DNA from 3 places in the Streptomyces sp. NPDC048496 genome. Region 2 is predicted to be linked to each of the others. Evidence: riboswitches for the same ligand, from Rfam matches in the RefSeq annotation. Region 2 holds a riboswitch; each other region holds the start of a gene.
What was found. A riboswitch is a leader RNA that binds a small molecule or an ion and turns the genes downstream of it on or off. The one in region 2 is predicted to bind cyclic di-AMP.
Positions count from the first base shown of each region.

Region 1 (2,257 bases), on a different contig from region 2:
TCGGGCAGATCGAATGGCTTGGGCACGTTGATATCCACCTCGATGCCCAGCGCTTCCAGGGCGGCCATGACATTCTTGTGGAAGGACGCCACGGACTGGCCCGAAAGCGGGAACGAGACCGTCACGCCGTCCAGTCTTGTGATGACGAGTCGATGGCCGACGAAGTCGAAGTCCACCGTGAAAATCGGGTTGCCGTCGATCTGCCCCATGGGGCGGGTGGTGATACCGCGGCCAGTGAGGTGAAACGGAACGTTCCACCAGTGATTGCGCCGGACACTGGCCGCGAGGCGGATCTTTCCGACGACCTGCGCGAAGCGGTGGAGCGTCTCTTTGGTGTCACGCCACTCGGCGAGCGGCATGGGCGGGAACAGCTCCATCGCCATCACTTCTCTCGTGATGCCGGACGGTCCCGGCGGGCGGGCAGGGCGTTCTTCCGCACCATCATGGCCACGCCCAAGGTGTACGGCACCTTGTGCGGCCGCCGTGGTGTCGTTCGCGTGAACCTGCACGACCCGGCCGGTGGGCGGCCACTCGCGCGCCGCAGTCGGCGCAGACGGGTGGCGCACGGCTGATCCCGGTCGTCTCCCCGGGGGCGCCCTTCCCGACGAGTCGGAGGCCGGACGTCCGTCCGCTGAAGCCAAAATCTCCTAAATGTCGCAATTTTGGCGATAAAGGGGAGCCGCTCACCGTTCTGGTGAATGCGCAGCCCGCACGAGCCGAGGCCTTACGTGCCGGGCAAATCGCCCTTTTCGGGCAGAGTGGCGAGAGTCACCTTCCGGGCCCGCGGACGCAGCGGCGTGCCGCCCGGTTCCCTTCTGCGCCAAGAAAGTTGGCTTCGCGGACCGGGGTGAATTGCGAAAATTTCCGCGACTCGATCTTGCAAATGAATTGTGATCGAGAAATGGGGGCTTGTTCAGGTCGGAGTTTCTCGCCTACGGTCACCGTCAATCCGGATGGAACGCCGAATCCTGCCGCCGTCCGGTAACCCGACCACTCACGTACGGCAGGAGCGGGGGACCCACGTAAGCCGCCGATCCGGTATCCGGAACGGCTAGGGGTGAAGTCGTATTCCCATACGGCGAGGCAACTCCAGCCTCAACCCGACAGCTCACCTCGTAGGCGACGGAGAGGAATGCGCCATGCCCGCACAGGTTAACCACCGTCGTCGTAAGTCCAGTTCGCTGACTCGCGGATTCATCGCCGTGAGCACGGGCGGAGCCGCTCTCGCGCTTCCGATGATCGGGGCAACCGTTGCCTCGGCAGCGCCGGCGCAGCCTGTCACCGCAGCCGTCTCCAAGGCAGTGGCGCCCGCTGCCGCCCCCGCCAACCCGACTGCCGTGCGGGCAGCTACGCCCTCCGTCTATTCCGTGATAGCCGGCGACACCCTTTACAAGATCGCCCTGAGCCATTCCGTGAGCGGCGGTTGGCAGCAGCTGTACAAGGACAATCGAGCGGTCATCGGAGCCGACCCCGGCGTACTTCACGCGGGCCAGAAGCTCACCATCGGCGCCACCGCGCCCGCGACAGTCGCGTCCACGACGGCCGCGAGCACCGCCGCTGCCGTCACCGCGAAGCCCGCGACGTACACGAACGACCTCGACGGCTGGATCAAGGAGTCGCTGGCCGTCATGGCCCAGCACAGCATCCCCGGCAGCTACGACGGCATCCACCGCAACATCATGCGCGAGTCCGCGGGCAACCCCCGGGCCATCAACAACTGGGACTCGAACGCCGCCAAGGGCACACCGTCCAAGGGTCTCCTGCAGGTCATCGACCCCACGTTCCGGGCCTACCACGTGCCCGGTACGTCGATGGACCCCTACGACCCGGTCGCCAACATCACGGCCGCGTGCAACTACGCCGCCGCCAAGTACGGCTCGATCGACAACGTGTTCGGGGCCTACTGACGCCCGGTTGCGTTGATTCAGGCATGACGGGTGGCGAAGGTCCGATGGGGCTTCGCCACCCGTTCCCGTCGGTGTCGCGCACAGGGGGCGATTCAGAAGCCGATCCGCATGACGGCCCGCCTGACGCACGGCGTTGATCCGGGGTGCCTCGATCGGGCGCATGTTACCCATCGGTATGTAGTGACTTAACGCGCGAACGGCAGTAGAACCAGTTTCACTCTTTGGAGAGTGAGGCGTGTCACATGAGTGACTCTACCATGCACAATGCAGGCCCCAAGGGTGTTTCGCGTCGCAGATTCATCACAGGAACTGGTTCTATTTTAGGAGCCGTGGCCCTCGCGGGTCACACC
Region 1 is NZ_JBICXB010000075.1:4,208-6,464, forward strand. Features, by position in the region: gene ACGFSA_RS32795 (DUF5996 family protein) at 1-377, opposite strand, end outside; cyclic di-AMP (ydaO/yuaA leader) riboswitch at 950-1,135, shown strand; gene ACGFSA_RS32800 (transglycosylase SLT domain-containing protein) at 1,140-1,907, shown strand; gene ACGFSA_RS32805 (GMC oxidoreductase) at 2,150-2,257, shown strand, end outside.
Region 1: it holds a riboswitch for cyclic di-AMP, as region 2 does, so the genes downstream of both, ACGFSA_RS32800 (transglycosylase SLT domain-containing protein) here and ACGFSA_RS17215 (transglycosylase family protein) in region 2, are expected to answer to the same signal.

Region 2 (2,257 bases):
GCGCCGTCCGCCAAGGCGCCCGCCAAGGCGTCGCACAAGGCGTCGGGCAAGGCGTCGGGCAATGCGTCGGGCAAGGCGTCGCACAAGCCGTCGGCAGAGCCGTCAGCCACATCACCGTCCAAGAAGTCCGATTCGTCCGACTCGCCCCAGAAGTCCGACTCCCCCGGAAATGAGGCGGGCGGCAAGCATCGCGGCGCGCCGGCCTCCGAGGTGAGTCAGGGCGCGGGCAGGGGTGGTGGCCGGGACTCGGGCCGACATGCTTCCCGCGGTAACAGTGAGGGGCGCGACACGCGCGCGGTGGCGGCCGACAGTGATTACACCGTCCGGCCGGGCGACAACCTCTCGGCGATTGCTGACGCACAGAAGGTTCCCGGCGGATGGCCCGCTCTCTACGAGGCGAACAAGGGTGCGGTCGGCGGCGACCCGGACCTCATCCTGCCTGGCCAGAGCCTCGATCTCAGCGTGAAGTCGGAGTGAGAGCAGTCTGATAAACGGCTATAAGTACCCCAAAAACCGGGGTAGTTCAGGGGCCTATGTCCGCTTATGCGTAAGTGAGACATGGGTCTCTTTGCGTCAATTGGCGTGTCGCGCCTGCCGGGTCTGTCCGTATCGCCCCTCACCTGCGAAAACGCTGCGCATTCGGATGCAGGTAAGGACTGATTGTCCGTTATGCCCATCTTTGAATGTCGAGGTTGCATACGTTTACGGTCGGAACCGCTCGCACCGCGGGCCCCGTCGACCGTCACGCCGAATCCTGCCGTCGGTCGAAGGGAACAGACGCGTAAAGCGCCGTAGGCAGGAGCGGGGGACCCAGGTAAGCCGCCGGGCCCGATGGTCGAAAGACCGTCAGGACCGGCTCGGGGTGAAGTCGCGTGCTAGGACATGCGACCGGGCAACTCACTTGGCCCGAACCCGACAGCTCACCTCGTAGGCGTCGGTGAGGAGAAGTTCCATGCTGCTGAACAGCAAGGGCAAGCACCGTCGCCCGTCCAAGGCCGTCCGTGTCGCCACGCTCGCCGGTGTCGCCGGTGCCGCCATCGCCGCTCCCCTGATGGGTGCGACCGGTGCCTCCGCCGCCTCCGTCGCCACGTGGGACGCCGTCGCCCAGTGCGAGTCCGGTGGCAACTGGTCCATCAACACCGGCAACGGCTACTACGGCGGCCTGCAGTTCTCGCAGTCCAGCTGGGCCGCCGCCGGTGGTACGCAGTACGCCCCGCGTGCCGACCTCGCCACCAAGGCTCAGCAGATCGCCACCGCCGAGAAGCTCCTCGCCATGCAGGGCCCGGGTGCCTGGGGCTGTGCCGGCGCGGGTCGCCTCACCAACGACGGTGTCGACCCGGGTGTCGACACCGGCTCCACCGCGCAGCAGAGCGCCCCGGCGCAGCAGTCGAAGCAGGCCGCGCCGAAGCAGGCCGCGCCGAAGCCGGCCGAGCGCACCGAGGCCCCCGCCGCCTCCCGCGCGGACCGCGGCACCGCCCCCAAGAAGACCGTCACCACGCCGACCGGCGAGAAGGTCGCCAAGGGCGACGGCGAGTACAAGGTGAAGTCCGGCGACTCGCTCAGCGAGATCGCCGCGCAGCACAAGGTGAAGGGCGGCTGGCAGCAGCTCTTCAAGCTGAACAAGGACATCGTCGCGGACGCCGACCTGATCTACCCGGGTCAGCAGCTCCACCTGACGAAGTAGGGCGAGCGCTCCGTGGACACGGGCTCCCCGTGGACACGGGCTCTCTCCTCCCCAAGCACCCCGACCCGGCGCGGATTCCCCCGTACGCGCCGGGTCGGGGTTTCTCGTATTCACCGTTCAACTGTTGTCGTTACCGTCCAGTAGAAATCTGGACCTTTGCCCCGCTATGAGTGCCCTCGGGTCCTTTTTCGTCCCAGGAGGCGGGCGGTCGGCGGACCGAGGCGGCCCAGCCGGTTAGGCTCTTGTCGCAAGGCCAAAGCGACCCTGCACAACCAGCGTCATATCCCAGAAGGAGATGCCTCGTGCCGTCCATCGACGTCGTCGTAGCCCGGGAAATCCTCGACTCCCGCGGAAACCCCACGGTCGAGGTCGAGGTTGGCCTCGACGACGGCAGCACGGGCCGTGCTGCTGTGCCGTCCGGCGCCTCCACCGGTGCGTTCGAGGCCATTGAGCTTCGCGACGGTGACCCCAACCGCTACCAGGGCAAGGGCGTCGAGAAGGCCGTCCTCGCCGTGATCGAGCAGATCGGCCCGGAGCTCGTCGGCTACGACGCCACCGAGCAGCGGCTGATCG
Region 2 is NZ_JBICXB010000016.1:12,331-14,587, reverse strand. Features, by position in the region: gene ACGFSA_RS17220 (transglycosylase family protein) at 1-477, shown strand, start outside; cyclic di-AMP (ydaO/yuaA leader) riboswitch at 778-949, shown strand; gene ACGFSA_RS17215 (transglycosylase family protein) at 953-1,684, shown strand; gene eno (phosphopyruvate hydratase) at 1,987-2,257, shown strand, end outside.

Region 3 (2,257 bases), on a different contig from region 2:
CTCGAATCGTCTGCCACAAGCGCATATCCTGCACCGCCGAATGTGACCTACGCGACCGTAATAAGGGGTTGACGGGTGGTGAGATAGACCACCCGGTCAGGTTTTGGCAAAGGGGGAATAAGCGAAGGGGCGGTGCGCCGCTGCGCACCGCCCCTTCACCGGGCCGACCGAATCAGCCGTGGATCAGACGTAGATCCCGTGCGAGGCCAGGTAGGCGATCGGGTCGATGTCCGACCCGTACGCCGGGCCGGTGCGGATCTCGAAGTGCAGGTGCGGGCCGGTGGCGTTGCCGGTGGCACCGGAGAGGCCGACCTGCTGGCCCGCGGTCACGGTCTGGCCCGCCGAGACGGAGAGCGAGGACATGTGGCCGTACTGCGAGTAGTGGCCGTCGGCGTGCTTGATGACGACCTGGTTGCCGTACGCGCCACCCCAGCCGGCGGTGACGACGGTGCCGGAAGTGATCGCCTTCACGCTGGTGCCGGTGGCGACCGGGAAGTCGATACCCGTGTGGCTGCCGCTGGACCAGTTGGAGCCGGAGGCACGGTAGGCGGTGGTGTGGTTGCCCGGGACCGGGTGAACGTAGCCGGAGCTGTTGCTCTGACCGGCCGAGGCGGAGGCCGTGGTGGTCTTGACGGAGTCCGAAGCCTTGGACTGCGACGCGGACTTGTCGGCCGAGGAGGTCGACGGAGCCGGGGCGGACTGCGTGGTGTCCGTCGTCGCGGCGGAGCCGGCCGGCTTGCCGCCGAGCGTCAGCTTCATGCCCGGGAAGATCAGGCTCGGGTCCTCGCCGACGACCGCGCGGTTGTCCTGGTACAGCTTCTGCCAGCCGCCCTCGACCTGCTGCTCGGCGGCGATCTTCGACAGGTAGTCACCGGCGACGACGGAGTACGTCCGGGTCTCAACCTGCTTTTTCACGACCGGCGCGGCCTCGACGGCGGCGTGCGTGGCTGCCGACTGCGCGGTGGGCGCGGCCTGCTCCGCGGCGTGGGCACCGGTGGCGCCGAGCAGCGGAAGGGCGATGACAGCCCCACCGGCTCCGACGGCGGCGACGCCGCGGGCGATCGTGCTGGACTTGGTACGGCGGTGCTTACCCGATGTGGGCATGAAGAATTTCCTCTCCGGCGCCTACGAGGTGAGCTGTCGGGTTCGGGCTGGAGATGCCCGGTCGCAGTTCGCGACTTCACCCCGAGCCGACCGGATCTCTCCGGGCGGCGGCTTACCTGGTTCCCCCGCTCCTGCCACACGTGAGTGGGTGCGAATTCCGGGCGGCGGCAGGATTAGGCGGTCCGTCCGGATTGAGGGTGACCGTAGGCGAGCGAGGACGACGGAAACAAGCCATCGATTACTCGAGGGAATCCGCGCCGGGAAATCGGCGCGGAATCCTGGTCACCCTCCGTGGATTACGGATCTTGGCTTTCCGCGCGACGTCCGGAATACCCATCCGTGGCACCACCACACACCGTCACGAATATGATCCCGCTCACGAGGAGGGCATCATCTCCCGTAGAAATAGGCCATGTTCCGCCAAAAGGCGCAATGCGGACACATTGCGCGCGTCCGCCACGCCGGAGCCTCAGCACCTTCGCGTCCAGGCCCCCCTCAGCCCGGTGTGCAGACCCTGATGCAGCAGCACGGCACCGTGGTGGACCGCCCCGGCGTCCAGGTCGGTGCACGTCGCCGCGGGGCCGAGCCCGCGTAGCCGCAGGGCCGGCGGCCGCTCCCCGTACCGCTGTGCCTCCAGCCACATCAGCACCGCGGCCTTGTTGGCATGCACGTACTGCACGGCGCTGAGTCCACCGCGCGGGGCCCGCAGCCGGTACAGCGCGCCGTGCTGCACCGCGGGACGGATCTCCTTGTAGAGATCCACCCAGCTCCACGCCTCGGCCGGCTCCTCGTCACTCCACTCGGTGCGATCCCCGCCGACCCCGAGCTCCCCGGCCATCGCGCTGACGAAGCGGAAGCGCAGGCTCTCGGCGTCCGGGACGACATGGGCCAGTTGCCAGGCGTGCCAGGCCCGGCTCGCCCCGCCTAACCCTCCGGCGCTCCACAGTCCGGCGAACACCGGTGTGGTGTACGTCTCCCCCGGTGCGAGCCGCAGCAGCCCGGAGTCGTCGCATCCGGCGCCTCCGGTGATCTGCACGAGCCCGTCGGGGAGCTGCTCCACCGCGATGCGCCACGAGCCGGACCAGCCGAGCGCGCAGCCGTAACGCCCGTGCGAGGGGAATTCCATGGGGTGTTCAGCAGGAAACCGCCGAGA
Region 3 is NZ_JBICXB010000022.1:5,272-7,528, reverse strand. Features, by position in the region: gene ACGFSA_RS20290 (SGNH/GDSL hydrolase family protein) at 1-17, opposite strand, end outside; gene ACGFSA_RS20285 (peptidoglycan DD-metalloendopeptidase family protein) at 184-1,104, opposite strand; cyclic di-AMP (ydaO/yuaA leader) riboswitch at 1,108-1,265, opposite strand; partial or broken gene ACGFSA_RS20280 (GH36 C-terminal domain-containing protein) at 1,563-2,206, opposite strand.
Region 3: it holds a riboswitch for cyclic di-AMP, as region 2 does, so the genes downstream of both, ACGFSA_RS20285 (peptidoglycan DD-metalloendopeptidase family protein) here and ACGFSA_RS17215 (transglycosylase family protein) in region 2, are expected to answer to the same signal.